2 regions of the Delftia sp. WSY_12 genome follow, and region 2 is predicted to be linked to the other one. Evidence: riboswitches for the same ligand, from Rfam matches in the RefSeq annotation. Region 2 holds a riboswitch; the other holds the start of a gene.
The links. A riboswitch is a leader RNA that binds a small molecule or an ion and turns the genes downstream of it on or off. The one in region 2 is predicted to bind cobalamin.
Positions count from the first base shown of each region.

Region 1 (5,929 bases), on a different contig from region 2:
GCGTGGTCGCCAGGCGCGCCGCGAACTGGTCGATGCGGGCGCGCACCGCGTCGGCACCGGCCCCGGCGCCCATGGGCGCCAGCATTTCGCGGGCCGGCGTGTCGCCGCTGACGGCGGCAAAGCGGTTGAGCATGCTCTGGAAGCCCTGGAACATCGTCAGGTCCACATTCATGCACAGGGCGGCGATGTAGCGGCCCTCGGAGTCGCGAATGCCGATGGACGTGCTCTTGGCCTGGCGGCCATCGGCGAACTGGTTGGGGTAGTTGGCGATGACCTGCTCGTAGCCGGGGTCCTGGATGCGGGCCAGGCCCAGCTCGGTCGCGCCCTGGCCGACCTCGCGGCCCGAGAGATTGTTGTGGATGGCCAGCACCGCATGGGACGGGTCGAGCAGGTCATGCACCACCACCTCGCAGAACGGGGCAAGGGTCTGGCCCAGGCCTTCGGCGATCTTGGCCACCTGTTCCAGCAGTTGGCGCTGCTCGGGAGTGCGTTGTGTCATATTGGACATTTTGTTTTGAATTGGACAAAATGTCAAAACTCAGGCGACCTGCCTTCTTGTCCGTTTCTTGTGCTCCCTGCCATGTTCGACACCCTTGTTCACCTGCTGCAATCCCAGGACGCGCGCTTTCGCGTGATCGAGCACCCTGCCGAGGGCCGCTCCGACCTCGTCGCCGAAATCCGGGGCACGGCACCCGGCCAGGGTGCCAAGGCCATGCTCTGCAAGAGCCGCGATGCGTCCGGTGCGGGCGATCCCCAGCTGTTCCTGGCCGTGCTGCCCGGCGACCGTAAGCTGGACTTCAAGCGCCTGGCCCAGGCCGTGGGCGTGCGCAAGGCCACGCTGGCCTCGCCAGAGGAGGCCCAGGCCGCCACCGGCTGCGTGATGGGATCGGTGCCGCCGTTCTCCTTCAACCCGCAGGTGCGCCTGGTGGTGGACCCGGCACTGGTGGAGCGCTTTGCCGAGATCGCCTTCAATGCGGGCCGGCTGGACCGCTCCATCGTGCTGGACTCGGCCGACTATGTGCGCATTGCCCGGCCCGCGCTGCACAGCCTGAGCGGGGAGGGCGCCGATTGACCATGGATTGACCCTGGCGCGGGGCTGCGCCCACAATCGTCGGCAACGTCCACATCTCCTTGCCTGACCATGTCCACCCCTGCGAAGCAGCACCCTGACCGGCCCGATGCGGCCGGCTTTGTGCGTGCGGCGCTGGCTGCTGCCCTGGCCCAGGTGCAGTCGCATCTGGCGGTCTTGGAGGGCGGTGGCAGCGATGCCGAGACCATTCACCAGCTGCGCGTGGCCCTGCGGCGCCTGCGCACCGTGCTGCGTGAGTGCGCGGGGCTGGCGCCCGGCATGCGCGCCGAATGGGATGACCCCCTGGCCCAGGCCTTTGCGCAGTTGGGCACGCTGCGCGATGCCGATACGCTGGCCGATGTGGTGCGCCCGCTGCTGCAGGCCGCCCATGCGCCCCTGTGCGACTGGCAGGCGCCGCAGGCCGTGCAGGCGGATGCAGCCGCTGCCGTGCGCGAGCCGCCGTTCCTGCACGCGCTGGCCGAGATCCAGGCGCTGGCGCAGGCGCCGCAGGCAGAGCCATCGGCCCGTTTTGCCCACCTGTCCGCCGCAGGCACGCGCAAGTACCTGGCACGGCGGCTGGCGCGCCTGCACCGCCAGGTGCTGCGCGACGGCCGGCACTTCGACCGCCTGCCGCTGTCGCAGCAGCACCGCGTGCGCAAGCGGCTCAAGCGCCTGCGCTATCTGGCGGACTTTGCACGGGAATTCGCGCCCGGAATGTGGCCCGGCAAAAAGGGCCGGCGCTTTGCCGAGGCGCTGGTGCCCGCCCAGGACGCGCTGGGCCTGCACAACGACATGGCCGTGGCGGCCGAGCATTTCCATGCCGAGGCCGCGCGCGACCCGCGCGCCTGGTTCGCCGCCGGCTACCTGCAGGCCCGCCTGGCCACCAGCGCGCGCAGCAGCCGCCGCGCGCTGCGGGCGCTGGCCCGGGTGCCGGGCTTCTGGGCTGGGCGATAATCCGCCGCTGGCGCACCGCCGCAGCCCCTGGGCCGTGGCGGTGCGCTGTTGCTGAAGGTGCCTCATGCCGTTCACCGGCCAGGGGTTCAACGGGAAGCAGGTGCGCGATGCCATCGAGGTGGCCGCTCGCAATGCCTGCGCTGCCCCCGCAACGGTCAGCGGAATACAACTCCCCACGCTGGCGCGCCACCCACCGGTTGCGCGCCGCAAGCCACTGTGTCTGGACGGACATGGGAAGGCGGGGATGCCTGCTGCAGCGCGCCCACCCTGCGCGCCGCAGCGTTCCGCAAGCCCGGATACCGGCCTTCTGCATTGCTTTCGGACGCCGCGGGAGTGCGCCTGTCCGGTCCGGCCCCAGCCTGCGCTGGCGTGGCCGGCTCCGGCGTGCGCGCCGTGCGGCGTGGTTCAGACGATAGGCCCCACGGGTGACTGGGGCAGTTGGATTCAACGCATGCGCTTCGCTTCTTTGGCCGCCGATTGTTCCGGCCCCTTTCCCCTTCCTCCCTTCCTGCGCCCGGCCACCGCTGCGGCCGTGCTGGCCTGCTGCGCCGCGGCGGCCGGCGCCGCACAGGAACCGGCGGCCGGCAAAGCCGGTGCATCCGCCGACGATGCGCTGGACGCCGTCTTCGTGACCGCCACGGCGCGGCCCGAGGCGCGCAGCCGCATCGCGGGCACCACGCAGACCATCGACCGCGAGGCCATAGAGCGCTCCAGCGCGCGCTCGGTCACCGACCTGCTGGCCGAGAACGCCGTGGGCTTTCTCAGCGAATGGACGGCGGCCCAGACCTCGATGAACCTGCGCGGCGCCTCCACCGACGGCCAGGGGCGCGACTTCCGCAGCCAGGTGCTGGTGCTGGTCAACGGCCGGCGCGCGGGCACGGCCAACCTGTCCAAGCTCAGCCCCTCGGATGTGGAGCGCATCGAGATCGTGCGCGGCCCGTCCTCGGTGATCTACGGCAGCCAGGCCATGGGCGGGGTGGTCAACATCATCATGAAGACGGGGGCGACGGCACCCGGCACGCGCGCCCAGGTCCAGGCCGGTTCATGGGACCTGTGGCGCACCGATGCGCAGACGGCCGGCGCCAATGACCGCTTCGACTGGTACTTCGGCGTGAGCGCAGGCGGGCGCGGCGACTACGAGTCGGGCGACGGCGGCATGCGCATGGAGAACACGGGCTGGAAGCGGCGCGGCGCCAGCGGCGCCCTGGGCTGGCAGCTGCACGAGCTGCACCGCGTGGAGCTGCAGCTGCGCACGGACGGCATCTACAACGCGGGCTTTCGCGGATCGGGCGCCAACATCTACAGCCGAGACAACCGCAGCAACCGCTCGCTGGACCTGACCTACGAAGGCGCACTGCCCGGCCAGCGCCTGAGCTGGACGACCCACCTCTACAGCCTGGTCGATACCGATGAGTTCAACTGGGCCTCGCCCGTGATCCGCTCGGGCAACAGTGCCGTGCCCGGCACGGCGCGCGACTACAACCACCGCCAGCTGGACGCCACGGGCCTGCGCTTTCAGCCGCGCCTGCGTGTCAGCCAGACCAATGACCTGCTGATGGGCTTCGACTGGGAGCGCAGCAAGCTGCGCTCCGACCGCCTGCGCGTGGCCATGCCGGGCGGCCCGGCGGGCCAGGTTGCGCCCTACGACAACAACCAGACCGAGCAGGTGCACGCGCTGTACTTCGAGGACGCGCAGACCCTGTTCGACGATCGCCTGACCCTGCGCGCCGGCCTGCGCAAGACCTGGGGCACGACGCGTTTCGACGAGACGCCCAACCTGGCCCTGGCCCAGGCCAGCACGCGCGACTACGACAACCACACCTGGTCGGCCGGCGCCACCTGGAAGGCCACGGACCGGCTTACGCTGCGCGCTGCGGCCTCCACGGGTTTCCGCGCGCCCACGGCCACGGAGCTGGCCTCGGACTTCACGGCCGTCGGCGGTGGCCGCACCTTCGGCAACCCCAACCTCAAGCCCGAGACCAGCCGCCAGATCGAGGTCGGCGCCGCGCTGCAGCAGCCCGGCTGGCGCGTGGATGCGGCCGTGTTCCAGAACACCATCAGCGACCGCATCATCACCGTCTCGCGCGGGGCCACGACCAATACCTCGGACTACGCCAACAACGCGGCCGACATCGTGGCGCGCGGTCTGGAAATGCAGGCCGACATGGACCTGGCGCGGGCGCTGAACCTGACGGGCCACCAGCTCAAGGCCTGGGCTGGTGGCTACTACCACTTCAGCATGCGGGACAAGGGATCGCCAGCGTCGGCCAATACCGACAAGGTGCAGCGCATGTACCGCTACGAGGCCTCGGCCGGCGTGCGCTACGGGCGCGGCAGCGGGCGCCTGCAGGGCGACTGGAGCCTGCAGCTGTCCACGCTGCTGCGCGGTCCCATGTGGTACGACACGGAAGAGGCGCTGCTCATCCCCCAGGGCGAGCCCCGCAGCACCTTCATCCACCGCAAGGGCGCCTTCACCATCTGGAACCTGCGTGCCGACTACCGCGTGTCGCCGGGCGTCAAGCTGTTCGCAGCCGTCAACAACCTGTTCGACCTGAACCGCCATCCCATCTTCATCGCGCTGGACCGTGCGCCCTGCATCGCCAACCCGGCGTACCAGAACGGCGGCTGCGGAACGTCGATGGCGGGCCGCGAACTCATGGTCGGCCTGCAGGCAGAGTTTTGAGGACCATGGCATGAGGCAATCCAGCACCACGCGCCGCCAGTTGCTGCGCCAGGGCGCGGCGGCGGCCCTGGGCTGCGGCCTGCCCGCGGCCTGGGCCGACACCGTCGCTGCAGGCGGTCCGGTGGTGCTGCAGGATGCGCTGGGCCGGCGCGTGGAGATTGCCGCGCCGCCGCAGCGCATCGTCTCCATCTTTGCCTCCAACACCGAACTGGTTGCCGCGCTGGGCCTGCTGGACCGCGTGGTGGGCGTGGAGGATTTCACGCGCTTTCCACCGGGCGTGGAGCGCATTCCCAAGGTGGGCGGGCGGCTGGGGTTCTCGGTGGACGCCGTGGTGGCGCGCCAGCCGGACCTGGTCATCGTCACGCCCGCGCGCCAGGCGGCGCACCAGCTGGTCGATCCCATGGAGCGCATCGGCGTGCCGGTGATGGTGCTGCTCAGCCGCTCGCTGGCCGAGGTGATGGACAACCTGCGCCTGGTGGCCCGCGCCACGGGCGTGCAGGCGCGCGGCCAGGCGCTGGCCCTGGCGCAGGAGGCGCGGCTGCTGCGCGTGGACCGGCAGGTGGCCGGCCAGCCCCGGCCGCGCGCCCTCATGGTCACGGGCCGGCTGGGCAACGGCATGCTGCTGGCGGCACGCCCTGGCACCTATACCGGCGAGGCCATGGTGCGCGCGGGCGCTTCGTTCGCGCTGGACGGCCTGGGCACGGTGCCCCAGGTCTCGCCCGAGGCCGTGCTGGCCGCCGACCCCGATGTGCTGCTGTTCGCGGGCACGCAGGAGGCCATGCAGGACCTGATCGGCCAGCGCGGCTGGCGCGACCTGCGTGCCGTGCGCGGCGGCCGGGCCACCACGGTGGCGCGTGCCGAGTTCCTGATTCCCGGGCCGCGCACCTTTGGCGGCGTGGAAAAACTCTCGCGCTGGCTGCACCCTGCGGCCTGGGCCGGGGAGGCCGCATGAATTCCCTTTCACATCCACCTGCGTGGCGCCCCTGGGCCGGTGCGGTCCTGCTGCTGCTGGCCAGCCTGCTGATTGCCGCCTGCGCGGGCCACCAGTGGGCCAGCCCGGCCGACCTGCTGGCCGCGCTGGGCGGCGAAGACAGCCTGCGCAGCCGGCTGCTGCTGCAGTGGCGCGTGCCGCGCGTGCTGGCAGCCGCCCTGGTGGGCGCGCTGCTGGGCCTGTCGGGCGCCATCTTCCAGGGCGTGTTCCGCAATCCGCTGGCCGAGCCCTA
Region 1 is NZ_JBICKW010000054.1:31,588-37,516, reverse strand. It holds gene ACF8LI_RS23405 (transcriptional regulator) at 1-499, opposite strand, end outside; gene ACF8LI_RS23400 (YbaK/prolyl-tRNA synthetase associated domain-containing protein) at 581-1,072, shown strand; gene ACF8LI_RS23395 (CHAD domain-containing protein) at 1,142-2,023, shown strand; cobalamin riboswitch at 2,062-2,346, shown strand; gene ACF8LI_RS23390 (TonB-dependent receptor) at 2,475-4,706, shown strand; gene ACF8LI_RS23385 (ABC transporter substrate-binding protein) at 4,717-5,658, shown strand; gene ACF8LI_RS23380 (iron ABC transporter permease) at 5,655-5,929, shown strand, end outside.
Region 1: it holds a riboswitch for cobalamin, as region 2 does, so the genes downstream of both, ACF8LI_RS23390 (TonB-dependent receptor) here and ACF8LI_RS21945 (TonB-dependent receptor) in region 2, are expected to answer to the same signal.

Region 2 (5,929 bases):
TGGATCCAGCGCTCGGCCTGCTCCCAGGACTGCCGGGCCAGGTACTGGCAGATCAGTTGCACGCGGCGCAGCTGCAGGGGCGTATCGAAGAACAGATAGAGGTGATGGACGTTGCTGGACATGGCGGGCCTGAGGCGTTTGCAGGAATGCCGCGATTGTTCAATTGCAGCTGCCAGCCGGCCCTCCCAGGCCTGTCCAGCACGCGGCTGGCAGGCGCTGCCGCCGGTTGACATTCTGTCCACTGCAAGAAGCGGGATGCAGGCGCTGCTGCGGCGCCCTAGACTGCGGCAATTGCCCACAGCGCCCATACCGCCAACCGCGCCCGCCATGCACAACCTCCGTCTTTTCGACAACGAAGCTTGCGAATCCGCCCCGCCCTGCCAATGGACGCAGATGGAGCACCAGCTCGACGAGCACGGCTGTGCCCGGCTACCCGGCCTGCTGGACGCGCAGCAATGCCGTGACCTGGCGGCCCTCTACACCAGGGAAGACGGTTTTCGCTCCCGCATCGTCATGGCCCGCCACGGTTTCGGGCGTGGTGAATACCGGTATTTCGACTACCCCTTGCCACCTCTGCTGCAGAGGCTGCGCGAACAGCTGTATTCCCGCCTGGTGCCGGTGGCCAACCGCTGGAACCAGCGCATGGGGCTGGATGTGCGCTATCCGGACCGGCTGCGGGACTTCCTGGCGCGCTGCCACGCGCACGGCCAGTTGCGGCCCACGCCGCTGATCCTCCAATACGGCGAGGGCGACTACAACTGCCTGCACCAGGATGTCTATGGAGAGCATGTGTTTCCGCTGCAGGTGGTGTTGCTGCTGTCGCGGCCGGGGCAGGACTTTGCGGGCGGGGAATTCGTCATCACCCAGGCCGATGGCGACAGGCAACGGGCCGATGTGATGGCGTTGGACCAGGGCGATGCGCTGGTCCTGGCCGTGCGCCACCGGCCCGTGCCGGGGCGGCGCTCAGGCTACCGCCGCGCGGCCATGCGCCATGGCGTCAGCCGCGTCCGAAGCGGCCATCGCCATACCGTGGGGCTGATCTTTCATGACGCACTCTGATATGACGCACTCTGATATGACGCACTTTGATGGACGGCCGGTATGAGCACGCTGGATCTTTTTGCCGATGAACCTCCCATGGGCATCGAACCCATTGGTCCCCAGTCCGTGGTGCTGCGCGGCCATGCCCTGCCCCATGCGGCGCCACTGCTGGCTGCGGTGGACGGCGTCATGGCCCAGGCGCCGCTGCGCCATCTGGTCACGCCGGGCGGCTTCACCATGTCGGTGGCCATGACCAACTGCGGCACGCTGGGCTGGACCAGCGACAGGCGCGGCTACCGCTACAGCGCCATCGACCCGGTCAGCGGCCAGCCCTGGCCCGCCATGCCGGCCGTGTTTGCGCAGCTGGCGGGCGAAGCGGCCGCCGCTGCGGGCTTCGAGGGCTTCGCGCCCGACGCCTGCCTGATCAACCAGTACCTGCCCGGCAGCCGCCTGTCCCTGCACCAGGACCGCGACGAGCGTGACCTTGTCGCGCCCATCGTCTCGGTGTCACTGGGCATGCCGGCCACATTTCTGTTTGGAGGGCTTGCGCGCGCGGACAAGACGGCCAGGGTGTTGTTGCAGCATGGCGACGTGGTGGTCTGGGGCGGCGTGGATCGGCTGCGCCACCACGGCGTGTTGCCGCTCAAGGACCAGCCTCACCCGCTGCTGGGCGGGCGGCGCATCAATCTCACTTTTCGCAAGGCGGGTTGAATGGAGGGGTCGAAATGGATGGGCTGAACAGCAGTGATCGCTTCGCCGGCCTGGACTGGGGCCGCATTGCCACCCAGCTCGATGCAGAGGGCCATTGCCTGCTGCCACGGCTGCTGAATGCGGATGAAAGCCGCGCCCTGGCTAGCGAGGCGGCCATGCGCAATGGCCTGCCGCCCTCCCTCGACACATGGCGCCCGGTGCTGTACCGGCACCTGCTTGCCATTGCCAATCGCTGGCGTGCCCAAATGGACATGCAGCCTGCCCTGCCCGCCTCGTTCGAGGCCTTCGGGCAGCTGGGCCACCAGCGCGGCCAGATGCATCCGCAGTCGCACCTGCTGCATGTGGCGCAGGCGGGCCATGCCCCGCTGCGCTCATACAGCGAAGGTGCGGCGGTGTTCCCGCTGCAGCTGGTGCTGCTGCTGTCCCGGCCGGGCCAGGACTTCGAGGGCGGCGAGTTCGTGATGACCGAGCAGCGACCGCGCATGCAATCGCGCCCCATGGTGCTGCCGCTGGGCCTGGGGGATGCGGCCATCATCGCCACGGGGCCGCGCCCGGTGCGCGGTGCGGCAGGCTTTTACCGCGTGCACCTGCGCCATGCCATCAGCCGCGTTCACCGGGGCGGGCGCCTGGGGCTGGAACTGCTGCTGCACGACGCGCCGCAGGCTACCGACGCGGGCCGCTGGCTATAATGCCGCGCCTGCAAAGGCATCCGTGCAACAGGTGTCCACATGCCAGCCATGGGGATGAAACGGGAACAAGGTGACTGCCAGCAAATGCTTTTTGCGCTGCCGGCACAGGCCTTGGCTGCCCCCGCAACGGTAAACAAGTCAAGGCGCTCCACGCCTGTCCCGCCAGTCTCCGCAACCCTGCGGAGGGGCGATGACAGGCTGTCACTGGTTCATGGCGTGGTCTGCAACATGCAGCTTTTCGCGGGTGGATTGGGAAGACGGGGCGCTGGGCGCAAGGCATGTCCTTGCGCCGCTTGTGAGCCCGGAGACCGGCCTGCTGCGTTTCGCGCCCGCTGAGCGGGCGCTTTCTTGACTGTCTGCGGGGTGCGGATGGCAATGTCCTGCACCCTATCCTTGCACGCTGGCTGGAGAGGCGGCAGTGCCTTGCTTTCGCATCAGGCGGTCGAAGACCGATGTTCGAAATGCATTCCTCCCTTTCCTGCGTTCCCAGCACCCGTGCTGCCGATTCCCTTTGCCTTCGGCTGAGCCCGCTGGCCCTGGCCTGCGCCTTCCTGTCCGCTCCTGTGCAGGCACAGACTGTCCTGCCCGAAGTGCAGGTCACCGGCCAGGCCGAACGCATCGGCCAGCAACTGGCCCAGCCTGCGCGCTCGGCCAGCCATACCGGCGTCTCCAACCAGGAAGTGCCTGCCAGCGTGGATGGTGTTTCTGCCGAGCAGATGCAGGAGCGCGGCGACTACGCCCTGGTGGACGCCGTCACGCGCACCGTGGGCCTGACCTCCAGCAGCACGCCGGGCAACGGCGGCCTGTCCTTCAGCAGCCGTGGCTTTGCGGGCGTGAACTCCGTGGGCGTGGCCGAAGACGGCATGGTGCTGGGCGTGGCCGCCGGCACCACGGCCTATCCCGGGGACAGCTGGGGCTACGAGCGCATCGACGTGCTGCGCGGCCCGGCCTCGCTGATGTATGGCAGCGGCACCATGGGCGCCACGGTCAACGCCATCCGCAAGCAGCCCAGCCGCACCAGCTCGGCCGAGGTGCTGCTGGGCGCTGGCACGGACGACACGCTGCGCGTGGGCCTGGGCGTGACCGGCGCCCTGGGCGCCTATGCCAGCTACCGCATCGACAGCTACACCGCGCGCAGCGCGGGCGAGCGCGACTTGGACCAGTCGCGCAACGGCAAGTTCATGAGCACGCTGCGCTTGGAGCCCACGAGCGACCTGCAGATCGACCTGATTGCCGACCGCAGCGTGCAAAAGCCCAGCCGCTACTGGGGCACGCCGGGCCTGGACGGCAAGGTGGTGGAGTCCCTGCGCGACCGCAACTACAACGCCGAAGACAGCGTGCTGCGCTATGCCGACGAGCGCCTGCGCGCCAAGGTGCAATGGAAGGCCAATGACTGGCTGACGGTGCGCAACGAGCTGTACCACGTGCAGTCGGACCGCCACTGGCGCAACATCGAGGCCTACGCGCTCAACCCCGCCACCTGGACCGTGGGCCGCTCCGACTACCTGGAAATCCTGCACGACCTGGAGCAGACCGGCAATCGCCTGGGCCTGAACGTGGACCGGGGCTCGCACAAGATCGCCATGGGCTGGGAGGCCGCGCGCATCAACCTGCGGCTGTCCAACAACTCGCCCTATGGCGGCTCGTCCACGGTCTCGGCCTGGGGCCCCGTGCATGGCAGCTGGGCCAGCCCCGATGTCACCAAGGCCAAGACCGAAACCGGCGTGACCCAGCATGCGCTGTACCTGGAGGATGCCTGGCGCATCAGCAACCGCTGGCTGGCCATGGCCGGACTGCGCCGCGATGTCTACAGCTTTGCCAGCCATTCCCTGGTGGGCGGCGCGGATTTCAACAAGACGCTGGCCGCCACCTCCTGGCGCCTGGGCCTGACCTATGAGCTGGCCCGCGACACCCATGTCTATGGGCAGATCAGCTCGGGCCATGATCCCGTCAACAGCCTGGTCTCGCTGAACCTGGCCAACACGGCTTACAAGCTGAGCAAGGGCCACCAGGCCGAGATCGGCATCAAGCAGCAGGTGGCAGGCGGGCGCGGCGAATGGACGCTGGCCGTGTTCGACATCAAGAAGGACGACATCATCACGCGCGACCCCGACCGCCCGGCCATCTCCATCCAGGGCGGCAGCCAGTCCTCGCGCGGCGCCGAGGTCACTGCCAACTTCCAGGCCACGCCCGCCCTGCGCCTGGAGGGCAACCTGTCCTATGTGGATGCCCAGTTCGACAAGCTCATCGAGGCCGGCGGCAACCGCGCCGGCAACCGCCCGCAGAACGTGGCCAAGACCACGGCCAACCTCTGGGGCCACTACCGCGTGGGCGCCTGGCAGGCCTCGCTGGGCCTGCGCTACGTGGGTGACCGCTTTGGCAACAACGCCAATACCGTGAACCTGCCCGCCTACACCGTGGCCGACGCCGCGCTGAGCTGGCAGGTGGACCCGCGCACCACCTTGAGCCTGATCGGCCGCAACCTGGCCGACAGAGTCTATGTGGGATCGAGCTACGGCAGCCAGTTCCTGGTCGGGCAAGGCCGCCGCTTCGAGATCGCGGCGCATATCCGGTTCTGATGGCCATGGCGCGCTCCAAAAGCCTCCACGGTCTCCAGGGCCTGTGCGCTGGCGCCCTGGCGGCCACCCTGCTGCTGGCCGGCTGCTCGCGCAGCGATTCCGGCACCACCAGTGAACTGCCGGCACCGGCTGCCGCACCGCAGGCGGCCGTGACCGTCAATGTCTGCGGCAGCCCCGTGACCTACGCCAACGCACCGCTGCGCGCCGTGACCCATGACGTGAACATCACCGAGATGTTTCTCTTTCTGGGCCTGGGCGAGCGGCTGGTGGGCTACAGCGGTATCACGCAGGCCAAGCAGATCGACCCGGCCTTTCAGGCCCAGCTGGCCCGCGTGCCGCGGCTGGCCGAGCGCGAGATGAACCTGGAGGCCATCCTGGGCGCCTCGGCCGACTTCGTCTTCGGCGGCTGGAGCTACGGTTTTCGCCAGGGCCAGGTCACGCCCGAGGTGCTGCAGCGCCACGGCATTGCCTCGTATGTGCTGTCCGAATCGTGCATCCGCGTGGGGCCGCGCAGCCAGGTGGCGCTGGAAGACGGCCTGACCGACCTGCGCAACCTGGGCCGCATCTTCCGCATCGACGCCCATGCCGAGCAACTGGCGCAGGGGCTGGAGCGCGACCTGAAGGACCTGCGCGAGCGCATGCAGGGCGTGCGGCAGCGGCCTTCGGTCTTCGTCTACGACAGCGGCCAGGACATCCCCGTGACCGTGGGCCGCTACGGCATGCCGCAGGCCATGATCGAGGAAGCGGGCGGGCGCAACATCTTCGACGACATTCCCAGCAACTGGCCCGCAGGCAACTGGGAGGACGTGGTGCAGCGCAACCCGCAGTGGATCGTCATCATCGACTACGGCCAGCCCCATGCCCAGGGCAAGATCGACTTCCTGCTGGCCAAGCCCGAGCTGGCCGGCG
Region 2 is NZ_JBICKW010000038.1:11,442-17,370, forward strand. It holds gene ACF8LI_RS21925 (hypothetical protein) at 1-122, opposite strand, end outside; gene ACF8LI_RS21930 (2OG-Fe(II) oxygenase) at 328-1,059, shown strand; gene alkB (DNA oxidative demethylase AlkB) at 1,102-1,752, shown strand; gene ACF8LI_RS21940 (2OG-Fe(II) oxygenase) at 1,767-2,441, shown strand; cobalamin riboswitch at 2,454-2,773, shown strand; gene ACF8LI_RS21945 (TonB-dependent receptor) at 2,894-5,020, shown strand; gene ACF8LI_RS21950 (ABC transporter substrate-binding protein) at 5,020-5,929, shown strand, end outside.